Regions from separate parts of the Clostridium chromiireducens genome, predicted to be linked through region 3. Evidence: riboswitches for the same ligand, from Rfam matches in the RefSeq annotation. Region 3 holds a riboswitch; each other region holds the start of a gene.
The links. A riboswitch is a leader RNA that binds a small molecule or an ion and turns the genes downstream of it on or off. The one in region 3 is predicted to bind cyclic di-GMP.
Positions count from the first base shown of each region.

Region 1: it holds a riboswitch for cyclic di-GMP, as region 3 does, so the genes downstream of both, D2A34_RS01800 (prepilin peptidase) here and D2A34_RS10230 (response regulator) in region 3, are expected to answer to the same signal.
Region 2: it holds a riboswitch for cyclic di-GMP, as region 3 does, so the genes downstream of both, D2A34_RS07470 (aspartyl-phosphate phosphatase Spo0E family protein) here and D2A34_RS10230 (response regulator) in region 3, are expected to answer to the same signal.

Region 1 covers NZ_QXDJ01000001.1:437,574-440,869, reverse strand. The annotation lists gene D2A34_RS01805 (type IV pilus twitching motility protein PilT) at 429-1,460, shown strand; cyclic di-GMP riboswitch class II at 1,611-1,693, shown strand; gene D2A34_RS01800 (prepilin peptidase) at 1,849-2,601, shown strand; gene D2A34_RS01795 (GspE/PulE family protein) at 2,727-3,296, shown strand, end outside.
Region 2 covers NZ_QXDJ01000002.1:476,459-479,754, reverse strand. The annotation lists gene D2A34_RS07485 (VanZ family protein) at 1-170, opposite strand, end outside; gene D2A34_RS07480 (CpsD/CapB family tyrosine-protein kinase) at 514-1,191, shown strand; gene D2A34_RS07475 (hypothetical protein) at 1,346-1,645, opposite strand; gene D2A34_RS07470 (aspartyl-phosphate phosphatase Spo0E family protein) at 1,891-2,064, opposite strand; cyclic di-GMP riboswitch class II at 2,144-2,227, opposite strand; gene galU (UTP--glucose-1-phosphate uridylyltransferase GalU) at 2,574-3,296, opposite strand, start outside.
Region 3 covers NZ_QXDJ01000002.1:1,051,474-1,054,769, reverse strand. The annotation lists gene D2A34_RS10235 (GGDEF domain-containing protein) at 1-864, opposite strand, end outside; gene D2A34_RS10230 (response regulator) at 1,051-1,434, opposite strand; cyclic di-GMP riboswitch class II at 1,562-1,645, opposite strand; gene D2A34_RS10225 (hypothetical protein) at 1,876-2,079, opposite strand; cyclic di-GMP riboswitch class II at 2,178-2,261, opposite strand; gene D2A34_RS10220 (hypothetical protein) at 2,860-3,296, shown strand, end outside.

The sequences.
Region 1 (3,296 bases), on a different contig from region 3:
TCAACATTTTCATTATCCATGTAATATTATTACTAAAATTATATTACCAAAGTTAAGCGATAATGTGGTAGAATTATATGATATTTATAAATACTGAGAAATTTGTAATATATTTTTTGTGAGTTTTTATATATAGATTATATTTAGACATTTTTATTTATTATTATGTATTATTTAATTTGCTAGTTGGATGTGATTGTTTTAAATATAAATTTATACAATACGGTGTATGGCGAGAATTAAATATAATTATAAAAAGGAGAAAAAAATTCCTTTTGTGGTAATGAGTTTTGACGGAAAACTATCATTTTTTAGTATTAAATTAAATATTTAGAGAATTTTATAAAAAATTGAGGTGACAGTACTATTTTAGTAATGATATAATAATTTTATAAAATATTCTAATTTTTATGCGGAGGATACAGAACGTGGCTAAAATAGATAAATTATTAGATACCGTTGATATAAGTAGTACATCTGATATACATATTACTTCTGAACAAGTTCCTAAGGTAAGAATAGATGGGGTATTAGTTAAGATACAAGAAGATATAATTTCTCATGAAGAAGTTGGAGAATATATTCAGGATTTAGCTCCTGATAAATTTAGCGAATTTTTAGAAGATGGAGAAATTGATTTTAAATATAATAGACCTGGAATGGGGAATTTCAGAGTCAATGCATATAAGTGTAAAGGAAGTTATGCAATATGTCTGAGAGTAATTAAAGAGGCTATACCTAAACTTAAAGATTTGGCAACCGCACAAGCACTAAAATCGTTTACTGAATTAAGTGATGGTTTGGTACTAGTTACAGGGCCAACGGGTTCAGGTAAAAGTACAACGCTTGCAGCTATGGTAAATGAAATAAATTTAACTAAGGATAAGCACATAATTACTCTTGAGGAGCCAATAGAATATATATACGAAAACCATAAGTCTATGGTAAATCAAAGAGAGATTGGACAAGATACTAAAAGTTATGCAATGGGTTTGAGAGCTGCACTTAGACAAGATCCAGATGTTATATTACTTGGAGAAATGAGAGATCCAGAAACTATTGAAATAGCATTAAGAGCAGCACAAACAGGTCACTTGGTTTTTTCTACATTACATAACTTGGGTGCTGCAAATAGTATATACAGAATTATTAATTCATTTGAGTCTAGTCATCAAAATGAAGTAAAGATTCAGCTATCGTCTTTATTGAGAGGTGTTGTATCACAAGTTCTGATTCCAAAAGCTTCAGGGCAAGGTAGAACAGCAGCAATGGAGATAATGGTATGTACTCCAGGTATAAAAAATCTAATTAGAGAAGGTAACTTTGAGCAAATAGATAGTTTTATACAAATGGGATCCAAATTTGGAATGCAGACAATGGATATGGACTTAAGAAATTTAGTTATGAGTAATATAATTACAAGACAAGAGTATGAAAAATGGATACAAACTAATAGATAGAAATTATATTATAAGGTTTTTCATACTTATGAGGAAATATATATTTGAATTGTAGACTATTAAGATGTTATGTGATAAAATTCAAATATATGTAATAGATGGTATGTTTTTGTATAAGGTATAATCAAAATTGAATAGAAATAGCATTTATATGTTATAGGGAACGATGATTCATATATTTATTTGGGCACTTTATATGTGATGAGTTAATAGTGCAACCGACCTTTATAGTTATAGTATCTTAGGTGGGTTTTTTTGCATACTTTTCAGAAGCAAAAATAACTGCCTGAAGTATAAGGAATTATTAAAAGGTTCTTAAAAATAACTTGAATTATATTACCTGAGAATTTAAAAGAAATATTTCTACAGAGGTATTGGAGAGAGTAAATTGGATTATGGATTAATAATTGTATTGGGATTAGTTATAGGAAGTTTTTTAAATGTATGTATACATAGAATTCCTAGGGAAGAATCGATAGCATTTCCCCCGTCACATTGTACCAGCTGTAAACACAAATTGAGTTATCTAGATTTGGTGCCTGTAATTAGTTATATATTTCTCAGGGGAAAATGTAGATATTGTGGTGAAAAGATTTCCATAAGATATCCGCTCATTGAGTGTCTTAATGGGATATTCTACTTATTAATATACTTGAAATTTGGCATAACTCTAATTACTATAAAATATTGTTTATTCGTATCGTTTCTAATAGTAATTTCCATGATAGATTTTGATACTCAATATGTGTTTACCAGCACTACAATTTTGAGTGGAATAGTTGGGATTGTATTTATATTAACGCAATATTTTATGCATGAAAATGGAGTCCTTAATTTAATTTTAGGAGGATTAATAGGCGGAGGAATTATAGGATTAATTGTATTTCTGACTAAAGGAATGGGAGAAGGAGATATTGAAATTGCTGTTGTTTGTGGGTTGTTTCTAGGTACAAAAGCAATTATGCTGGGATTATTTTTAGCCATAATCTTAGGAGGTATAATAGGAATAATAATTGTTTTATTAAAATTAAAAAAACTAAAAGAAAAGATGGCTTTTGGACCATTTATAGCAGTAGGGAGTATAATTTCTATGTTTTATAGTACAGAAATTTTAAGAATATATTTCGAATTATTAACATAAAGGTGTATATATATATTTATCTTTTACAATGTTTTTACTTGTATAATTTTCATGCTGAATTTACACTAATATTGAAGACACAATACTTATTTCATTTATAACAAATAAAAGGGGTTAAACATATAATGGCGACTGAAAAAAGAAGGTTAGGGAACATTCTTGTAAATGCGGGCAAAATTACGGGATATCAATTGCAAGATGCATTAAGGTCCCAAAAAGTGCTTGGTAAAAAGCTTGGAGAAATATTACTTGAAAGTAAAATTATAACTGAAGAAGATATAATTGAAGCTATAGAGCAGCAAACTGGAATAAAAAAAGTAGACTTAAATACAATAAATTTTGATAGAAAAGCAATAACTTTGATACCTCAGAATTTGTGTGAAAAATATATGTTAATTCCATTTGGTTTTGATAACAATAAGATTAAAGTTGCTCTTGCAGATCCATTAAATATTTTTGCCATTGATGATGTTGCAATATCTACTGGATTTGAGATAGAGTCATTTATATCTAAAAAAGATGATATTAAAAAATTTATAGGAATATATTATAGCAGTCAGCAAGTTAATAATGCAGCAATACAGCTGGCAAAAGAAAGCTTGAAAGCAGTTAAGCAGTCCCAAACTAGTTCGGCTGAAGATATAAATGAGGTTAATAGCGCACCTGCTGTTAAAATGGTTGATTATATGTTTAAG
Region 2 (3,296 bases), 580 kb from region 3:
TTGTTACTTGCTGCTTTACTTTCACTATTTGTCTTAAGTTTTGATTCAGTCTTTTCAATTATATTAACAACTCTATTACTTTGCTCATGTGATATAGCACCGTTATTACTTGACATATAAAATATAAATCCCATCCAAAGGAAACATAAAAGTATAACTATTTTCTTCACTTAGCCGCCTCTTCTCTCAATTTATATATTAGATTTTCCTTACTTATCTTACTTAATTTAATACAAAAACCTTGAATAATATAAATAATTATAACAAATATAGGATTAATATATCTACATTTGCTATTATTCTTAAGAATATAATAATAATTGTATAGATAATCAAAACTTATACTTATGAGATAACTTACCGAAATTATAAACATTTTTATTCTGAAAAACTATGAAAATGAGTTGAACTTATTTTAAATAATTGGAATTTTATTCTGTTTGCATTAATAAAAATAAGTAAAACAAATATATAGATTATTTGGTGACTATTTTTTAAAAGGTGGGTATAAAAATGTTAAGAAACTCAATGAGCTTAGAAGAAAAGAAAGGATTTATAGTTGAACAAAAACCAAAATCGCACTCATCAGAAGCTTACAAAATTTTGCGGACTAATATTCAATACTCTTCATATAATAAAGAACTAAAAACCATTTTAATTACCAGTTCAGTGGCCTCTGAAGGAAAATCTACTATATCGGGAAATTTGGCATTATCATTTGCTCAAGATAATAAAAAAGTACTATTAATAGATTGCGATTTAAGAAGACCATCAATTCATAAAAAATTTAATATTTCTAATTTAATTGGGCTCTCTGAAATTCTAATAGGTGAAACAGATTTAAAAGAAGCAATAATACGTCATAATGATAATCTTGATATTTTGACATCTGGTAAGTTACCACCGAACCCTGCTGAAATGCTATCCTCAAATTCAATGAGTAATTTAATAACTACCTTAAAAGAAATTTATGATTTGATAATACTAGACTGCTGCCCCCTTCTCGGAATTACAGATGCACAAATTTTATCAACAAATGTTGACGGAACAATTCTCGTTGTACAATCAGAAAAAACAAAAAAAGATGAGGTAATCGAATCAAAAAAACTCTTACTTAAAGTAGGTGCTAACATTATAGGAGTTATACTAAATAGAATTCCACGTTGTAGACATAAATATTATCATTATTAGGAATTCATCTTTTTAATAATAAAAACAGGTAAGATTTTATCGAACTAATCAATCTTACCTGTTTTCTTTATTTCTATATTATTTAAACTTATACCCGATAATTTCACAAGATCCGGCCTCCTTTACAAGAATGTCTCGAGCTTGCTAGTAAGTTCTACTTTTTCCATGAATACCTTACTTCTAAATATTCTCCCTGCTTATCATAGCCACGCATGTCATACCCTTTTTTATTATATCCATCCTTATCGAATCCCGCACTGTTATAACCATCCTTATCAAAACCGTGCTTATCATACCCTTCCATGTTATACCCTTCATCATTAAAATACGAACCATTTTTGTGAACACCATTTTTATCAAATCCATTATCATTATATCTTGTACCATTTTTGTGAAATCCTTTAGAATTAAACCCAAATTCATCATACTTTTTAAAGACATCAAAGATCGCCACAGATATTCTCCCCTCTTCTTTATTGCAAGTAATTATTTTAATAATTATTATATTTACATCAGCCTAAAAACTCACTTACTTACATTATATACAATTTATGGAATTAGTAAATAATATTTCGTTTCTATTTATATATAATTAATTACAAAAAAATATGAGAATGATCAACATTAGACAAGTCAAACTCTTCGCATTCCACCTAATAATAATCATCACTATAAAGGCATAGCAGAAGTCTATCTTAATTATGCCTTTATAGTGCATTCTAATAAATAATTAACTATTAGTTTGTCCAACTCCTGGCTAACTCTCAAAATTTCTTTTTTGTCCATATTTTCTTCTATCTTCTTATGTAATATTTCTCTCGCTATTTCAATTTTTCTAGCAAATTCTTTTATCCTATCTTTTTTCTCCTTCATGATTTTCTCCCCCTAATTTTTTCTTCATAATAATCTTTTAAAACAAAAAACCAATCTAAACTAATTGATTTATCAATTAATTTAAATTGGTCGGTTGCACCACAAACTCAAAATTCTCCAGGCGCCCAAATAAAGAGAATTTTTCACAGTCCCCAATATCTTTTAACTTTAATATTTAACGATTGAGTTATATGTATTTTTATACATATAATTCCATTATCCGAAACATATCACTAATTTTATCATCAATGTACAAAGATTTCAATACAAAATTTATATAAAATAATCCAATTTTTTGCATACTTATTAATATAAAATTACAAAGAGAACGAATATTTTCTTTACTTCTTCTGGACGATAATTCAAAAATATAGTACTCAATTAACAGAAAGAAATATAACTAAAATTCAGATAGCCTAAAATTAAAAAGGCTCGTTACTTAACAGTAACGAGTCCTTTATACTAAAAAAGCCAGCACTAAACATTTAATTTATTTACTTAATTTAAACTTATTCTAAATCAAGGCCTTTTAAGTATTTTATAAAATCATCTTTAATTTCAGGTTTTCTTAATGCATATTCAACTGTTGCTTCTAAAAATCCAAGCTTATCTCCAACATCATATCTTTTTCCTTCAAAGTTATAAGCATACATAGCTTCACTTTTAGCAAGCTCTTTCAATGCATCTGTAAGTTGAATTTCATTTCCTTTGCCAGGCTTTGTATTTTCTAGAATTTCAAATATAGCAGAAGTAATTATATATCTGCCAAGTATTGCAGTATTTGATGGTGCATCTTCTATACTTGGTTTTTCTACTAATCCTTTAACTTTACATACTCTATCTTCAATTATTATTCCATTAACTATACCATACTTGCATACATCTTCAGGATTAACACTTTGCACACCTAAAATACTTGTTTTATATTCACCATAGCAATCAATAAGTTGCTTTAGGCAAGGTTTTCCTTCATTATATACTATATCATCACCAAGAAGAATTGCAAAAGGCTCATTACCTACAAAACTCTTAGCACATAAAATAGCATGTCCTAGTCCTCTAGGTTCTTTTTGCCTTATGTAATGAATATCAACCATATCTGAAATATTTTTAACCAAATCTAATAATTCATCCTTATGATTTTTTTCAAGCTCTACTTCAAGTTCAATAGATTTATCAAAGTGATCCTCAATGCATTTCTTATTTCTGCCAGTAATAATGAGTATCTCTTC
Region 3 (3,296 bases):
TTTAGAGCAATCAATTAGTAAGACACAAAATTCTTCTCCTCCAACTCTTGATACAGCATCAAATACTCTACAAGTATTTTTTAAAATAACAGCTAATTCTCTTAAAATTATATCTCCAACTGCATGACCGTATGTATCATTAACACGCTTAAAATGATCTATATCAACCATTAAGCAGGATAACTTTTCATCCTTTTCCTTTGCATTTGCGACACTTTTATTAAATATCAAATCAAATTGCCTTGTATTATTTAATCCAGTCAAAAAATCTTTTGTAGCCTCATTTTTATATCTCTTATACAATTCATTTGATGACCTAACATATTTTAATAAATAATAAGACAATATAGCTGCAATCGTCGAAATAATAAAATACTCCAAAAGTATCTTAAAAACATTATCCTCATTAAATAACAAGTAATAATATGTACCTATTATGAAAAACGTATTAACTAAGTATATCGCCAACCACTTTTTAACCATATTTAACTTCAATTTACTAATTATTGGATATGACAATATTATTATTAGAATTTGAAAAACTGCAACTATTGATGATTGATTTATTCCAAAATATAAAGTCCTAAATATAACTACAATTATTCCTGTAATTAGTGACGGTAGAATTCCACCAATGTAATATATTAACATTAATGCTATAACTCTTAAATCTACTAAAGTTTTTGTACTGTCAATATTTATTGAGTAAATCATCATACCTATTGCGAGAATTCCACCTCCTAAACCAAGTAAAATATTTGTGCAAATTTTGGAGTTGCATTCAAAAGGTGCATCCTTAAATAAATGTCCACCTATAAATATTGCTGAAATTAAAAGAAGTATATTAATAAAAAAGTTACTCATTATCCTCACCTCCAATTCTATTTCTTTAGCTATAGGTATATAAATAATAGTTATTGTTTAAAATTTATTATTACAATTATACCACTAACTACCTTTTATGACAAATAGTTTGTATTTAAATTAAAAGCCCAATACAAGGCCAATTTTAGCCTTGTATGAGCTTTTGATTTATTAGTTTATCCATGGTTATTTCGAAAATATTTTTTCCACTAGTTCAATTAATTCATCAATAATCATATCTTTTTTTATAAAATAAGTAGCCCCCAATGCTTCACACACACCTAGCTCGTTCGAAAAGTTATTTTCTCCACCGTCTGAAAGGACAATTACGTTTATATTACTATATTCTTCTCTTAATTCTACTACAAGTTCTAAACCAGTTTTTTGTGGCATATATATATCCGTGATTATTAAATCAATATTTCCTGATTTTTTATATATCTCGATTCCTTCTTCACCATTTGATGCTTCAATTACATTATAATCTGCATTTTCCAAGATAAGACTTATAAATTTTCTAACACTTGGCATGTCCTCAACCAATAATATATTTTTTTGCTTCTCACTCATTACTTTTCACCCTTCCTTTTCTGATTTTACTATACAAACTCAATATTTACGCAATAACTCATTTTTTATATTGTTATCTATTTCATATATAAAAAAAGACCAATAAAAACTAATATATTTCTAATTAGTTTAAATTGGTCGGTTGCACAACTAGCTCTAAATCCTTAAAGTGCCCAAATATAAAGAATTTTTCATAGCTTCCAATCTTGATATTATTATTCGAAATTTATGTCTATGTTATCATAATTATGCAAAAGATTCAATATTAAACATATAATATGTTAACTACAAATTCGACATCGTTCGAATAGATCATCATTTCTTCAGAAAGTTTAATCTAATTATTCTCTTTTCTTTCGTTCTCTTCTTGTTTCTTTATTTTGCTTAAAGTAATCTTTATTGTATATTCCATATCTTCTGTACCTCACACTAAAATACTCATTAAAATGAATAATGAATCTTTATATAAGTATTATCAATTATTTTATATTTGAATTTCGCTTTAATGCTATTAATAGCTGAGATTTTTTCTAAATAATACATATCTGCTAAAGTTAAATCTCCTAATTCTGAAACAAATTCAAACTCTGAGTTTGTTTTCAAATTATCATTTATAACCTTTATAATTTTATCTCTTGTATTCATAACACATCCACCTCTTATATAAATAATTTTAAAATTTAATTTATCACTTATTTTATAAATAAAAAAACCAATCAAAACTAATTATAAAAAATAAATTAGTTTTGATTGGTGGGTTGCATCATTAACTCCAAATTCTCAAGATGCCCAAATAAAGAGAATTCTTCATAGTTCCCAATCCTTGTATACATATGTAATTTTATGTCTTTATATGTATATATTATCACATTAATACAAGAAAAATCAACATTAAATGCAATATTTTCCTAATAACATTGTAAATTTTATTTAATAACTTTATCAATTATTGTGTAAACCTTGTCTAAATCTAGATATTTATAGTCTTTTACACAATTAATATTCTGCCACCTTATATTTAAATAGCTTTCGACATTGCTTTTTATTAATAAAAAATGCATGCTTTATAATAATTTTTATGTGACAAAATCATAACAATCTAATGCTATCTAATTAGTTTATCTTTTATTATAATTTTAATTTTAATTTCTAATTATCAAACTATACATAAAATACCTATATAATCTCTAAAATGTTTTTTATTTATTCTCTTACATTTAAATATATAATTTTACAATAATGTACTATATAATTAATTATATCTATAAATAAGATGGAGATATATAATGTTTAAAAATAGATTATATACAAAAACATATATTGTGGTAAATCTATCTATAACATTATTTACTTAATACATTCAAAAAATAACACAAGATAAAATAAATTTATTTATTTTATATATAATTTTTAGGGGGAAATAAAATGAGAAACGTAAGATTAATAGCAAGTTCATTAGTAGTAGCATCAATATTAGCATTAAATCCAATCAAAGCAAATGCTGAATGGATACAAGATAATAATGGATGGAAGTATACAGAAGGTAACTCATATGTAAAAGGAACATGGAAATCAATAAATGGAAATTGGTATTATTTTTTTGCAGATGGATATATGGCGCATAATACTTCAATAGATGGATATTATGTAAATTCAAGTGGAGCATGGGTTACAAATTCAAATTCATCTTCGTCTACAACTTCATCTGAAACTAAAATTGTAACTTCATCAAGTCCTCAATATTCTGTTGCTGATATAAATGATGAATGGAGAACAAAATACTTTAGAGGACAGGTAGGTCTTTATAATGGAGTTAAAAACACATACTTAGATAATATAACCAAGGCAGTTGGAGATGGTAG